Tistrella mobilis: one gene and its partner. The protein of the gene in region 1 interacts with the protein of each later gene in a pairwise test. Links are inferred from orthologs where the notes say so. Each region holds a gene or a part of one and is shown on either strand. Other genes may lie near its edges. The genes, in order: uvrB and uvrA.

Region 1 (7,014 bases):
CGTTGGTCGCGGCTTCCAGATCCCGGTCGACATTGAATTCGATCGAGACATAGGACCGGCCGTCGCGGCTGACCGAGCGCATGCTGCGGATGCCTTCGATGCCGCTGACCGCGCCCTCGACGATTTCGGTGATCTGGGTTTCGACCAGAGAGGCCGGCGCGCCGCGATAGGCGGTTGAGATCGACACTTCCGGCGTGTCGACATCCGGGTATTCGCGCACCGCCAGGCGGATGGCGGCAGAGAGGCCCAGAACCACGAGCAGCAGCGACAGGACGGTCGCGAAGACCGGGCGCTTGATGGAGACGTCCGACAGGATCATGACGGCACCCGAATCGACAGCGGGGAGGGCATCAGCCGGCGGTGGCCGGCCGGGCGCCGGTTCCTGTGGTGCCGGTGCCCGTGGCGACGGTGATCGGTGCGCCGTCGCGCAGGCGCTGATGGCCGGCGACGACCACCGGCTCGCCCGGCTCCAGACCTTTCAGAACCTCGATCAGCCCGTCCTGGCGGCGGCCGGGCTCGATGATCCGCCGCTTCGCGATGCCGTCGGCACCGGCGACGTAGACATAGGCGAGCCGGCCTTCGCGGATCATGGCGGTCTCAGGGATGGTCGGCATGTCGGGGCCGGGATCGAGGGTGAGGGTGACGGCCATGAACATGCCCGGCTTCAGCCGCCCGTCCGGGTTGTCGACCGCGGCTTCCACCGTCACCGCGCGGGTGGCGACGTCGATGCGGGTATCGATGAACTGCACCCGGCCGGCAAACGCCTCGTCGGGATAGGCGGCGCTGCGGGCGGCCACGGTCTGGCCGGCGCTGAGCTGGGCGAGGGCGGTTTCGGGCACGGCGAAGGAGAGTTTGATCGGGTCGATGTCGTCGAGCGTCGTGATCGCGGTGTCGGGTCCGATCACCGCGCCGATGCTGACCTGACGCAGGCCCACCCGGCCGGTGAACGGCGCCACCACCTTGTGATCGGCAAGCTCCGCCCGGGCGGCGGCGAGCTGGGCGCGGGCTGCCGCCAGCGACGTTGTGCGGGTGTCGAATTCCGCGGCCGAGACGGCGTTGCGCTGCCGCAGCTGCCGGGTCCGCTCCAGCTGGGTCTGAGCTTCGTGAACCGCTGCTTCAAGCTGGGCGACCGTGGCCCTGGCGGCGGCATCGTCGAGCGAGGCCAGCACGCGGCCCGCCTCCACCGTGGTGCCAGGGGTGAAGTTCAGGTCCGAAATCCGGCCGGAAATCTTGGTGGAGACCGTCACGGCATCCATGGCACGGGCGGTGCCGACCGCCTCTACCACCCGGGCGAGCTGGCGGGGCGTGACGGCGGCGAGTTCCACGGTCACCGGCCGCACGGTCGCGGGTGTCACCGTCGCCGAGGCCTGGCCGGCTTCGCCCCCGGCCAGGTGATCCCAGCCGTACCAGGCGCCTGCGCCGGCCGCGGCAAGGCCCGCGATCAGAATGATCTGCCCGATGATCCGCACGTCCTGGTTCCCCCACTCGGCATCCGTGGCCGCCCTTCGGCGTGTCCGTCCGGTGCCGTCATGCCCCGAATCCGGTCCCGTTGCACCGCCCGATGCCCGTGCCCGGTGCTGCGCAACGACGATGATACGATGCGACGGCAGCTTCTCCTACGCGCGCTTCCGGGGGGCGGATCGATTTTCGGGGCAGCGGCTGTGACAAAGGCCACGCCGTCGTTCCCATGCCGCAGTCAGCCGCGCTTGCGTCCGGTGGGTTTGCCGGATTTGAGCGCGCCGCGCCGGCCGCCGGTCTTGGCGCCGCCTGCCACCCGGGCTGCCCGTGAATCCAGCCGGCCGCCGCGCCCCTTCGGCGGAGCAAGGGCCGGACCTGCCCCCTCGGCGAGACCCAGTTCGGCGGCATCCAGGCGCTTGAGCTCGTCGCGCAGCCGGGCCGCCTCCTCGAATTCCAGATCGGCCGCCGCTGCCCGCATCCGCTTCTCCAGATCTTCCTTGTAGGCGCGGAGATTGTGGCCGACCAGATGGCCCTGATCGGCGTCTTCGACCTCTACTTCCAGATAGTCGGCCTCGTAAACACTGCCCAGCGCGTCGCCGATGGTCTTGCGCACGCTTTCGGGCGTGATGCCATGCTCCTGATTATAGGCCATCTGCTTGGCGCGGCGGCGTTCGGTCTCGGCGATGGCGTAGGACAGGCTCTCGGTCATGTGATCGGCATAGCAGAGCACCCGGCCGTCGATATTGCGGGCCGCGCGGCCGATGGTCTGGACCAGAGAGGTTTTCGAGCGCAGGAAGCCTTCCTTGTCGGCATCCAGGATCGCCACCAGCGCACATTCGGGAATGTCGAGGCCTTCGCGCAGCAGGTTGATGCCGATCAGGATGTCGAACACGCCCTTGCGCAGGTCGCGGATGATCTCGATGCGCTCCAGCGTCTCGATGTCCGAATGCAGATAGCGGACCTTCAGGCCGGCTTCGTGCATGTACTCCGTGAGGTCTTCGGCCATGCGCTTGGTCAGCGTGGTCACCAGCACCCGATAGCCCTTCGCGATGGTGTCGCGCGCTTCGGCCAGAAGATCATCGACCTGGCGGGTGCAGGGCCGCACGATCACCGGCGGATCGATCAGCCCGGTGGGGCGGATGACCTGTTCGACGAAGGTGCCGCCGGTGCGCTCCAGCTCCCAGGGACCGGGGGTCGCCGACACGAAAACCGATTGCGGCCGCATCGCGTCCCATTCCTCGAATTTCAGCGGCCGGTTGTCGGCACAGGACGGCAGACGGAAGCCGTAATCCGACAGCACGGATTTGCGCTGGAAGTCGCCGCGGAACATGCCGCCCACCTGCGGCACGGTCACATGGCTCTCGTCGACGAAGAGCAGGGCGTCGTCCGGCAGGTATTCGAACAGGGTCGGCGGCGGCTCGCCGGGTGCGCGGCCCGACAGATAGCGGGAATAGTTCTCGATGCCGGCGCAGGATCCCGTCGCCTCGATCATCTCCATATCGAAGGTGGTGCGCTGTTCCAGCCGCTGGGCCTCCAGCAGCTTGCCTTCGGCCTCGAACTGCGCAAGCCGGGCCTTCAGCTCTTCCTTGATGTGTTTCACCGCCTGGGCGAGCGTCGGCTTGGGCGTGACATAGTGGCTGTTCGGGTAGATGCGCACCTTGGGGAAACTGCCGGTCTTTTCGCCGGTCAGCGGGTCGAATTCGACGATCGCCTCAACCTCGTCGCCGAATAGGCTGAGCCGCCAGGCGCGGTCTTCCAGATGGGCGGGGAAGATTTCGACCACATCGCCGCGCACCCGGAAGGCGCCGCGCTGGAAACCGGTATCGTTGCGACGATACTGCAGCTCGACCAGTTTTTTCAGCAGAACCGTCCGGTCGATCGTCTCGCCCTTCGCGATATCCAGCGTCATCCGGGCATAGGTTTCCACCGCGCCGATACCGTAGATGCACGACACCGAGGCCACGATCACTACATCGCGCCGCTCCAGCAGGGCACGGGTGGCCGAGTGGCGCATCCGGTCGATCTGCTCGTTGATCGAGGCTTCCTTCTCGATATAGGTATCGGAGCGGGGCACATAGGCTTCGGGCTGATAGTAGTCGTAATACGAGACGAAGTATTCTACCGCGTTCTCGGGGAAGAACTGTTTCATCTCGCCATAGAGCTGGGCGGCCAGCGTCTTGTTCGGCGCCAGGATCAGGGCCGGACGGCCCTCTGCGGCGATCACCTGGGCCATGGTGAAGGTCTTGCCCGAGCCGGTGACACCCAGCAGCACCTGATCGCGTTCCCGGTTGCGGATGCCGTCGAGCAGTTCCGCGATGGCGGTCGGCTGATCACCCGCGGGTTCGAAGGCGCTGACCAGGTTGAAGTCCGCCCGACCGGTCGGACGGGTCGGCATCGGATCCGGGACCTCGCGGTCGTCGAAGGTGCGGCCGGGCATCAGGACGGGCATGGGCGCTCGGATCTCCAGACGGTCAGGACGTATGGTCGCCGCTCACGCAGCGGGGCCACTGCCATATATAGGATTTTCAGCCGGATTTTCAGCGATTGAGTGCGGCGGATACCGGCACCTCCTGACAGGTGATGTCAGGAGGGCGGAGGGCCCTCGCATGAGGGCTTTTCCGTTGAAAGCCCCGGGGGGCGGGAGTACGTTGCCGCACGACCTCCGCCGCGCGCCCGAGCGTCGTCTCGCGACCGGCCGGCATGTCGCTCATCCCTCCAGTCCCCAGCCGAAGAGCCGATCCAAATGTCCGTGATCGCCGACCGCCTGTCCCGAATCAAGCCGTCGCCGACGCTCGCCGTCACCGCCAAGGCCGCCCAGCTCAAGGAAGCCGGGCGCGACATCATCGGCCTGGGCGCGGGCGAACCCGATTTCGACACGCCCGACAACATCAAGGAAGCCGCGATCAAGGCGATCCGCGACGGGCAGACCAAGTACACGCCGGTGCAGGGCACCAAGGCGCTGGTCGAGGCGGTGCGCAACAAGTTCAAGCGTGAGAACGGGCTGGATTACGCGGCGAACCAGATCGTGGTCGGCACCGGCGGCAAGCAGGTGCTCTACAACGCTTTCATGGCGACGCTGAACCCGGGCGACGAGGTGATCATCCCGGCGCCGTACTGGGTTTCGTATCCCGACATGGCACTGCTGGCCGAGGGCGTGCCGGTCTTCGTCGAGGCCGGCCGTGAGACCGGCTTCAAGATCCAGCCCGCACAGCTGGAAGCGGCGATCACGCCCCGCACCAAATGGCTGATCCTGAACTCGCCCAGCAACCCGAGCGGCGCCGCCTACAGCGCTGCCGAGCTGCGGGCGCTGGCCGATGTGCTGGTCCGCCATCCGCATGTGCTGGTGCTGACCGACGACATGTACGAGCACATCCTGTTCGACGGTTTCGAGTTCGCGACCATCGCCCAGGTCGCGCCGGAGCTTTATGACCGCACGCTGACGGTCAACGGCGTGTCCAAGGCCTATTCGATGACCGGCTGGCGCATCGGTTATGCCGGCGGCCCGGCCAACATCATCAAGGCGATGACCGCGATCCAGTCGCAGTCGACCTCGAACCCGTCCTCGATCAGCCAGGCGGCTGCCGTCGAGGCGCTGAACGGCCCGCAGGATTTCATCGCCGAGCGCGCGGCCCGTTTCCAGGTCCGCCGCGATCTGGTCGTCCGCCTGCTGAACCAGGCCCCGGGCCTGGTCTGCCCGGTGCCGGAAGGCGCCTTCTATGTCTATCCGTCCTGCGAGGGCGTGTTGGGCAAGAAGACCCCGTCGGGCCAGGTCATCGGCTCGTCCGAGGACTTCGCCACCTACCTGCTTGAGCATGTCGGCATCGCCGTCGTCCATGGCGCCGCCTTCGGCCTCGACCCCTATTTCCGCATCTCTTACGCCACGGCCGACGAGGTGCTGGAAGACGCCTGCGGCCGCATCGCGCGCGCCTGCAACGAACTGGTCTGATCCCCCGGGATCCGGTTCTGACAAAGCCCCCCGGTCGCGTTCTGCGGCCGGGGGGCTTTGTCTTGGGGGGGCGTCTTGAGGGGGCGATCACGCCTGCGTGAGCGGTGACGTGAGGTCTTTGCGCGGGCGGCCGTGGCATCCATTATCCGGAGAGGCGCGTATCTCCCTGAACGTCGCCAGTCTTTTCCGCAGGTCAGGAGCCGGACCCATGCGCATCATCCGCCGCCGCAGCTGGGAGCTGCCCGAGCGCGCAGTCACCCCCGAAACCGTCTGGCGTGACCGCCGTTCCGTGCTGAAGGGGCTGGGCCTGGGGGCGGTCGGGGCGGTTGCGGGCGGGCTGGGCGGCAGCCTGCTGATGCCCGGCCGTGCCTTCGCCTATCAGCCGGGCGATCCCACCCCCGACACGCCCTGGGGCGATCTCTACCCCGCGAAGACCAACCCGGCCTATGCCGATGCGGGCCGGCCGGTGACGGTCGAGAAGACCGCGTCTTCTTACAACAATTTCTACGAATTCGGCACCCATAAGCGGATCTGGCCCGATGCCCAGAAGCTGAAGGTCCAGCCCTGGACGGTGACCATCGACGGCATGGTCGAGGCGCCGCAGACGCTGGATGCCGACGCCCTGATCCGCCGGATGGCGCTGGAAGAGCGGATCTACCGCTTCCGCTGCGTCGAGGCCTGGTCGATGGTCGTGCCCTGGAGCGGCTTCCCCCTTGCCGACCTGGTGAAGCTGGCGCAGCCCAAGGCCGGGGCGACATATCTGCGCATGGAGACCTTCGAGGATCGCGAGATGGCTCATGGCCAGCGCTCGATCTGGCTGCCCTGGCCCTATGTCGAAGGGCTGACCATGGCCGAGGCGACCAACGAACTGGCCTTCATCGCCACCGGCATCTATGGCAAGCCGCTGCCCCGCCAGCATGGTGCGCCACTCAGGCTGGTGGTGCCGTGGAAATACGGCTTCAAGTCGATCAAATCGATCGTGCGCTTCACCTTCACCGACCAGCGCCCGGTGAGCTTCTGGGAGCAGTTGCAGGACCAGGAATACGGTTTCTGGGCCAATGTGAACCCCGAGGTGTCGCATCCGCGCTGGAGCCAGGCGCGTGAGCAGGTGATCGACACCGGCGAGGAGATCCCGACGCTGAAGTGGAACGGCTATGGCGATCAGGTCGCCGGGCTCTATGCAGATGTCCGGGATGGTGACCGTCTGTTCCGCTGACCGCTCGCAAGACCGTCCCGCAGCGCCAAAGTTTCAACCAGGGAAGACAGTCCGCCGCCCTTCGTGCCATTCCGCTATGCAGCAAACGCAGAACGGACTTGCGCGGAACGGCGGGCTGCGTCATATTGGCGCACATCGTCGGACCGGACGACAAGACGGTCGCGACAGGCTGAAGGCGGAGCTGGGGAGGTTCGCCTGCGGCCTGATGGACGGAACGGCCGATGGCGGCCGCGCAGCGATGCGATTGCGGATACTCGATCACCCTGCCAGGCCTGGCAGCGCACACGACACCCCGAGGCGCGCGAGACACGCCCCGGATCCAGGCCCGGCCCCGGATTGACCTCCGGAATGGTGAGCGCCCGCATCGCGGCAGCATCCTTCGGGTGCTGCAGTC
Region 2 (7,413 bases), 850 kb from region 1 along the record:
GCCCCAGTGCCTCTGCCGCAGCGAAGCGGCCGGCCAGCAGGCCCATGGCCGCGCTTTCGACATAGCCTTCGACGCCGGTCACCTGGCCGGCAAAGCGCAGATGCGGGGCCGCCTTCAGCCGCATCACCCCGTCCAGCACCCGCGGGCTGTTGATGAAGGTGTTGCGGTGGATGCCGCCCAGCCGGGCGAACTCGGCATTCTGCAGACCCGGAATCATCCGGAAGATCCGGCTCTGTTCGCCGTATTTCAGCTTGGTCTGGAAACCGACCATGTTCCAGAGCGTGCCGGAGGCGTTGTCCTGGCGCAGCTGGACCACGGCATGCGGCGAGCGGCCGGTGCGCGGATCGGTCAGGCCGACCGGCTTCATCGGGCCGAAGCGCAGGGTCTCGGGCCCGCGTTCCGCCATCACCTCGATCGGCAGGCAGCCTTCGAAATAGGGCGTCGACTTCTCCCACTCCTTGAAGTCGGTCTTCTCGCCGCCGATGATCGCGGCGATGAAGGCTTCATAGGTCTCCCGGTCCAGCGGGCAGTTGACATAATCGGCACCGGTGCCGCCCGGCCCCGGCTTGTCGTAGCGCGACTGCATCCAGGCAATGTCGAAGTCGATGCTGTCCCGGTGCACGATCGGCGCAATGGCGTCGAAGAAGGCGAGGCTGTCCTCGCCGGTGGCGGCGCGCACCGCCTCGGCAAGGGCAGGGGAGGTCAGCGGCCCGGTGGCGATGATCGTCCGGCCCCAGTCTGCCGGCGGCAGGCCGGTCACCTCTTCACGGCGGATCTCAAGCAGCGGATGGGCACGCAACCGTTCTTCCACCGCGGCCGAGAAACCGTGGCGATCGACCGCGAGCGCGCCACCCGCCGGCACCTGATGGGAATCGGCTGCGGCCATGATCACGCTGTCGGCGCGCCGCATCTCGGCATGGAGCACGCCCACCGCATTCGAGGTGGCGTCATCGGACCGGAAGGAGTTCGAGCAGACCAGTTCCGCCAGACCGTCGGTTGCATGGGCCTCGGTCTTTCTGACCGGGCGCATCTCGTGCAGGATCACCGGCACGCCTGACTGCAGCAGCTGCCAGGCAGCCTCGGAACCGGCAAGACCGCCGCCCACGACATGGACGGGAGCGATATGAACCGGGGCAGAGGTCTTCACGGGCACCAACCTTTCCTGTGGCCGACGGCAGAGACGAACCGTCGCCCCAGGACATATTACAGTCGGGCCCGGCCCTCAAGCGGGAGCCGTAGCTTCAGACCCCGCTTCTCAGACCCGGCGCGGCGCCCGGCTGGCGGATTCGAGGGCGGCCGGTGCACTGGCGGCACGGAAACCGGCAAGGCCGAGGGCGGCCACGATCACCGCCACGTCGTCAGGCCGGGCTGCATCCGATGTGACCCCGTCGCGCCCCGTAAGGGCGAACAGCGCGCCGCCGACCAGCAGAGCGGTGACCAGGCCGGCGCGCCGGCGCGCTTCGGCCGGGGCGATCATCGGCTGGGTGAGCTCCCGGCGCTGGGCCCCGCGCGAGATCAGATCGGCGATGGTGTCGGCGATCATCGCCATATCCGCCGGGGCCGGAGCCTGGGTCGGATGGGCGGCGTCGCCGCCGGTGGCGGAACGAGCGGCATCGGTGAGCAGGCGGCGACCGATGCGGGCGATGCCCTGGGCGGCCGTGTCGGGCGCAAGCCCGGCGAGGCCCGGGGCACGCGGATCACTGGCGGCGAGTATGGCGGGCAATGTATGGACGGAATCTCCGTGACGTGTGGGTTCCAGATGTTGCGCGCACGAGTCGTTCTTCGCCGCCGATGCTCCGAGCATGTGGCAAACCCCCGGTCTGTCCCGATCATCACGTTCAACTTACCGTCCGGACACGCAGTTCTGATCGCGGCGCGTTCCGTCCTGTGCTCACGCTATGACAGGACGTCGGTGACGGCAAGTCACCGACGTTCCACAGTCAACGTTTTTTACCCGATCAGCCCGTTCAGGCCTGTCCGAGGTAGATAACAGGTGCAAAATCGTACGGAATCTCGCAAATCTGGCGAAATTTATGGTGAAGATGGATTTAATTGACCCGGCATCTATCTTTCATTCGGCTGAAATGATTCGCGCACCGGCCCGTTTTGCGTTTTCCATGGCAAGATGCCGGCCCAGATAGTGGCCGGTATGGCTGGCGGGGTTGTGGATGACATCCTCCGGCGTGCCCTCGGCCACGATGTGGCCGCCGCCGGACCCGCCTTCAGGGCCCATGTCTATCAGCCAGTCCGCTGTTTTGATAACGTCGAGATTGTGCTCGATCACCACCACCGTGTTGCCCTGATCGACCAGGGTGTGCAGGACTTCGAGCAGCTTGCGGACGTCGTCGAAGTGCAGGCCGGTGGTCGGCTCGTCCAGGATATAGAGTGTCCGCCCGGTCGCCCGACGCGACAGCTCTTTGGCCAGCTTCACCCGCTGGGCTTCGCCGCCCGACAGGGTGGTGGCGGACTGGCCGAGACGGATATAGCCAAGCCCGACCTCGGCGATCGTGCGCAGCTTGTCGCGGATCGACGGCATGGCCTGGAAGAAGTCCAGCCCCTCGTCGACGGTCATGTCGAGGACGTCGGCGATCGACTTGCCCTTGAACTGGACCTCCAGCGTCTCGCGGTTATAGCGCTTGCCCTTGCAGGCATCGCACTGGACATAGACGTCGGGCAGGAAGTGCATTTCGATCCGGATCACGCCGTCGCCCTGGCAGGCCTCGCAGCGACCGCCCTTGACGTTGAACGAGAAGCGGCCCGGCTTATAGCCGCGCGCCTTGGCGTCCGGCAGGCCGGCGAACCAGTCGCGGATCTGGGTGAACAGGCCGACATAGGTCGCCGGGTTCGACCGGGGGGTGCGGCCGATCGGCGACTGGTCGATGTTGATGATCTTGTCGATATGCTCCAGCCCATCGATGCGGTCGTGCTGGCCCGGATGGGTACGGGCACCGTTGAGCCGGCGGGCGATCGCCTGGTAGAGCGTCTCGATCACCAGCGTCGACTTGCCGCCGCCGGAGACGCCGGTGACGCAGGTGAAGGTGCCGAGCGGGAAGCTGGCGGTGACATCGTGGAGGTTGTTGGAGCGGGCGCCGACCAGGGTGATGGCCTCGCCCGTGCCTTTGCGCCGTTCTTCCGGCACCGGAATCAGCTTCGCACCGGTCAGATAGCGACCGGTGAGCGAGGCCGGGTTGGCCATGATTTCCGCCGGTGTCCCCTCGGCGACCACCTTGCCGCCATGCTCGCCCGCGCCCGGCCCCATGTCGATGACATGATCGGCGGCGCGGATGGCGTCTTCGTCGTGCTCGACCACCAGCACCGAATTGCCCAGATCGCGCAGGTCCTTCAGCGCGGCCAGCAGCCGGTCGTTGTCGCGTTGATGCAGGCCGATCGAGGGCTCGTCGAGCACGTAAAGCACGCCCGTCAGGCGCGAGCCGATCTGTGAGGCAAGGCGGATGCGCTGGCTCTCGCCACCCGAAAGCGAACCGGAGCCGCGGGCGAGGGTGAGATAGTCGAGCCCCACTTCGGTGAGGAAGCGCAGCCGCTCGTTGATCTCCTTCAGGATCCGCTGGGCGATCTCCCGGCGCTTGGCATCGAGACGGCCGTCGAGCGCACCGAACCAGGACCGGGCCTCGCCGATCGACATCGCCGAGACGTCGGCAATGTTCTTCATGTCGATCTTGACCGCGAGTGCCGTTTCCTTCAGGCGCTGACCACCGCAGGTTTCACAGGGACGATTGCCCTGGAAGCGCGACAGTTCCTCGCGGATGAAGGCACTGTCTGTCTCGCGCCAGCGCCGCTCCAGATTGGGGATCACGCCTTCAAAGGGGCGGTCGACGGTATAGTTGCGCGCGCCGTCTTCATAGCGGATCTTGATGGCTTCTTCGCCACTGCCGAACAGGATGGCCTGACGGACCCGGTCGGGCAGTTTCTCCCAGGACTGGGTCAGCGTCACCTTGTAGTGTGCGGCGATGCCGGCAAGCGTCTGGTTGTAGAACTGGGTGGTCGACTTGGCCCAGGGGGCGATCGCGCCCTCGCGCAGGCCCAGCGACGGGTCCGGCACCACCAGTTCGGGGTCGAAATGGCTCTTCACCCCCAGCCCGTCGCAATCCGGGCAGGCGCCATAGGGATTGTTGAAGCTGAACAGCCGGGGCTCGATCTCGTCGATGGTGAAGCCGGAAACCGGGCAGGCGAAGCGAGCCGAGAAGGTCGTGCGGTCGCCGGTGTCGGCATTCTCGGCGATCATGATGCCGTCGGCGAGATCGAGCGCGGTCTCGACGCTGTCGGCCAGCCGGTTGCCCAGCCCGTCGCGGATGACGATGCGATCGACCACGACCTCGATATCATGCTTGCGCTTCTTGTCGAGCGCGGGCGCGTCCTCGATCTCGTGAATCTCGCCGTCGATCTTCACGCGGGTGAAGCCGCGCTTCATCAGCTCGGCCAGTTCCTTGCGGTACTCGCCCTTGCGGCCGCGCACCACGGGGGCAAGCAGCAGCAGGCGGGTGCCGTCGCCCATCTCCATCATCCGGTCGACCATCTGGCTGACCGTCTGGCTTTCGATCGGCAGGCCGGTTGCGGGAGAATAGGGGATGCCGACCCGTGCCCAGAGCAGGCGCATATAGTCGTAGATCTCGGTGACGGTGCCCACGGTCGAGCGCGGATTGCGCGAGGTGGTCTTCTGCTCGATCGAAATGGCGGGCGACAGGCCGTCGATACGCTCGACATCCGGCTTCTGCATCAGCTCCAGGAACTGACGGGCATAGGCCGACAGGCTTTCGACATAGCGGCGCTGACCTTCGGCATAGATGGTGTCGAAGGCGAGCGACGACTTGCCGGAGCCGCTGAGGCCGGTGATCACCACCAGCCGGTCGCGCGGAATATCGACGTCGACGTCCTTGAGATTGTGTTCCCGCGCCCCGCGGACGCTGATCAGTCTGGTGGTGTCGCGCATCTGATCCCGCACCATGTGCCTCGCCGGCCGGATGTCGTTCCAGCGCCCCGCGCTGCAGGGCAGCACACGAACAAATAGTGCACGGATGCCTGATCGTCACGTGGCAAATCATGTCAGGAGGCCGGGGATATTCACCAGGGCCAGGGCGGCAGCCATGCGCCGGTGGCATGGCTGCCCGGGGTCCCCGGGGTGCGCCCCGGTGCCTGTGGCCGCTGCTCAGGCCTCGCGGATATGACGGATGAAGGCGCCGACGCGGACGGTCAGCTGCTGGCCCTCCTCGACCAGGGCGGTCGAGGTGTCGAGCACGCGCCGGGCCATGGTGCCGGCATCTTCGGCGCTGCGTGACACGCGGCCGATTTCGGCACTGACCCGGCCGGCGCCGGCGGCCGCCTGGCTGATCGAGGCCGCGATCTCGCTGGTGGCGCTGCGCTGCCTGTCGACCGCACCCGAGATGCCATCGACCACCTGGCTGATCCGGTCGATGGTGGCGCCGACGCGGCTGATCGTCGATGCGGCCTCGCTTGCGACCGTGCGGATCTGGGCGATGCGCGCCTCGATATCTGCGGTCGCACGGCTGGTCTGGGTGGCAAGGCTCTTCACTTCCGATGCCACGACGGCGAAACCCTTGCCGGCCTCACCGGCGCGGGCCGCCTCGATGGTGGCGTTGAGGGCGAGAAGATTGGTCTGCTCGGCGATGTCGCTGATCAGGCGGACGACCTCGCCGATCTGGTTGGCGGCCTCCACCAGCCCGGTCACGGTATGGTTCGAACGCCGGGCCTCGCCCACCGCCTCGGTGGTGATGGTGGATCCTTCTGCGACCTGACGGAGGATGTCGCTGATGGCCGCGCTCAGCTGTTCCGTCGATCCGGCCACGGTCTGAACGCTGCGGGCCGTTTCATCGGCGGAACCGGCGACGCCCGAGCTGGTCTCGCGGGCCTGATCGACACCGGCACTCATGGCCCGGGCGGTGTCGCGCATCTGCTGCGACGATTGCCGCACGGCCGTGACCACCTCGCCGATGGAGCGCTCGAAATCCGCGGCAAGACGGTCCAGGGCGGCAGCCTTCTCGGCCTCGGCCTGAAGACGCTGGGTATCGTTGACCTGACGCAGGCGTTCGGCTTCGGCCATGCCGTCGCGGAAGACCAGCAGTGCCCGTGCCATTTCGCCCAGTTCGTCACGCCGGTCGAGCCCGTTCAGGTCGACGGTGGTGTGGCCGCCTGCCAGCTCACGCATGGCGCCGATCGCGCGGGCGAGCGGGCGGGCGAGCAGGGTGCGCAGGCCCAGGATCAGGGCGATGAGAAGCGTGAGCATGGCGGCGGCGGTCAGAAGGGCGCTCTGCCACAGGGCCGTGCTGGTTGCAGCCTCGACCTCGGCAAGCGACCAGGCGGCGGCGATGGCGCCGACCAGCTTCTGATCCTTGCCGGCGAAAACCGGCCGCACGAGCAGTATGGCTGCGGATGTCTCTTCGTCATAGGCCTCGCTGCGGCCGAGTGCGGCGGCAGCGCGGCCGTGAAGGGCGGCCAGATCGGCTGCGGTCAGGCGTGGATCATCCATGCCGACGATCCGGCTGCCGTCGAGGGAGAAGGCGGCAAAAGAGGCGAGGCGGTTGCCGTCGCGTTCCATCAGCGGGCCGACGATCGTCTGGATGCCAGATGCCTTGGCGTATTGCACGCCGCCCGACACCTGGCCCGCAAGCATGTCGGTGAGCGTCCGGTCCGACCGACGAAAGGCATCCGAGAGCGCCTCGGCCCGGCTGAAGGCTTCCCGGAGGCCGATGGCCGTGAGAACGAGGCCGACCATGATCACGGTCATGATGGTGATGCGCAGATGCAGTTTCACCGTGCGGCGGCGGAGATTCGGGGACATGTTTCGGGCCTCCGTCTGGGCAAAATGCGTCTGGGCAAGGGGCGTCTGGGCACGGGGTATCCGGGCGGCCGCGATCCGGAGAGAGATCGCGGCCGTCGGCAGGCACAGGGGCTGGAACGATCAGGGACTCGGAAAGGCGGCGGCCGTCAGAGGTTGCCGAGCGCCTCGGCATCGAGGCCGAGGGTCACCGCGCCGATCGGCTTGCCGCTGTCGGGGTCGATCACCGGCTCGCTGAGCTGGATGATGTAGGTCTGGCTGCTGTCGTCGAAATCGACGTCAGAGACATGACGCCCATCGGGGCCCTTCAGGAAGGTCTGCTGCCATTTCGGCTCGTCGCCCTGCCAGTAGTCGGATGTGACGTCGCTCATGCCGACGTTCAGACCACGGTTGTCCATGACGAAGGCCTCGGTGATCAGCCCCTCTGACGCGTCCTTGGCCTTGTGCAGGATGGCCGATGCCGGATTGGACGTGACACCCGAGATGGTGGGCGTGCTGGCGGCGCCGACCTCCGCCCGCCAGGCCTTGTCCCTGGCCAGGATGTCCGCCTCGCTCAGGCCGGCATGGGCGGCGTTCTGGGCACGAATCGCAGCGATGATGCC

The links.
Region 2: the proteins of uvrB (region 1) and uvrA interact in binary tests that used the Escherichia coli proteins (3 or more experiments, as listed by UniProt). The link is inferred for Tistrella mobilis from one-to-one orthologs.

Annotation. Positions count from the first base shown.
Region 1 is NZ_CP121017.1:1,332,580-1,339,593, forward strand. Bases 1,303-4,295 are described here. They hold uvrB (excinuclease ABC subunit UvrB), read right to left. Parts: upstream 3,908-4,295; coding sequence 1,697-3,907; downstream 1,303-1,696. Other genes in these bases: P7L68_RS11860 (efflux RND transporter periplasmic adaptor subunit), read right to left, coding at 1,303-1,469; P7L68_RS11870 (pyridoxal phosphate-dependent aminotransferase), read left to right, coding at 4,202-4,295. Also shown: P7L68_RS11855 (efflux RND transporter permease subunit), read right to left, coding at 1-319; more of P7L68_RS11860, read right to left, coding at 351-1,302; more of P7L68_RS11870, read left to right, coding at 4,296-5,404; protein-methionine-sulfoxide reductase catalytic subunit MsrP, read left to right, coding at 5,613-6,620. UniProt on the Escherichia coli protein: The UvrABC repair system catalyzes the recognition and processing of DNA lesions. A damage recognition complex composed of 2 UvrA and 2 UvrB subunits scans DNA for abnormalities.
Region 2 is NZ_CP121017.1:2,183,678-2,191,090, forward strand. Bases 1,872-5,263 are described here. They hold uvrA (excinuclease ABC subunit UvrA), read right to left. Parts: upstream 4,949-5,263; coding sequence 2,072-4,948; downstream 1,872-2,071. Other genes in these bases: P7L68_RS15690 (methyl-accepting chemotaxis protein), read right to left, coding at 5,165-5,263. In the rest of the region: methylenetetrahydrofolate--tRNA-(uracil(54)-C(5))-methyltransferase (FADH(2)-oxidizing) TrmFO, read right to left, coding at 1-1,147; P7L68_RS15680 (hypothetical protein), read right to left, coding at 1,256-1,723; more of P7L68_RS15690, read right to left, coding at 5,264-6,814; P7L68_RS15695 (hypothetical protein), read right to left, coding at 6,961-7,413. UniProt on the Escherichia coli protein: The UvrABC repair system catalyzes the recognition and processing of DNA lesions. UvrA is an ATPase and a DNA-binding protein. A damage recognition complex composed of 2 UvrA and 2 UvrB subunits scans DNA for abnormalities.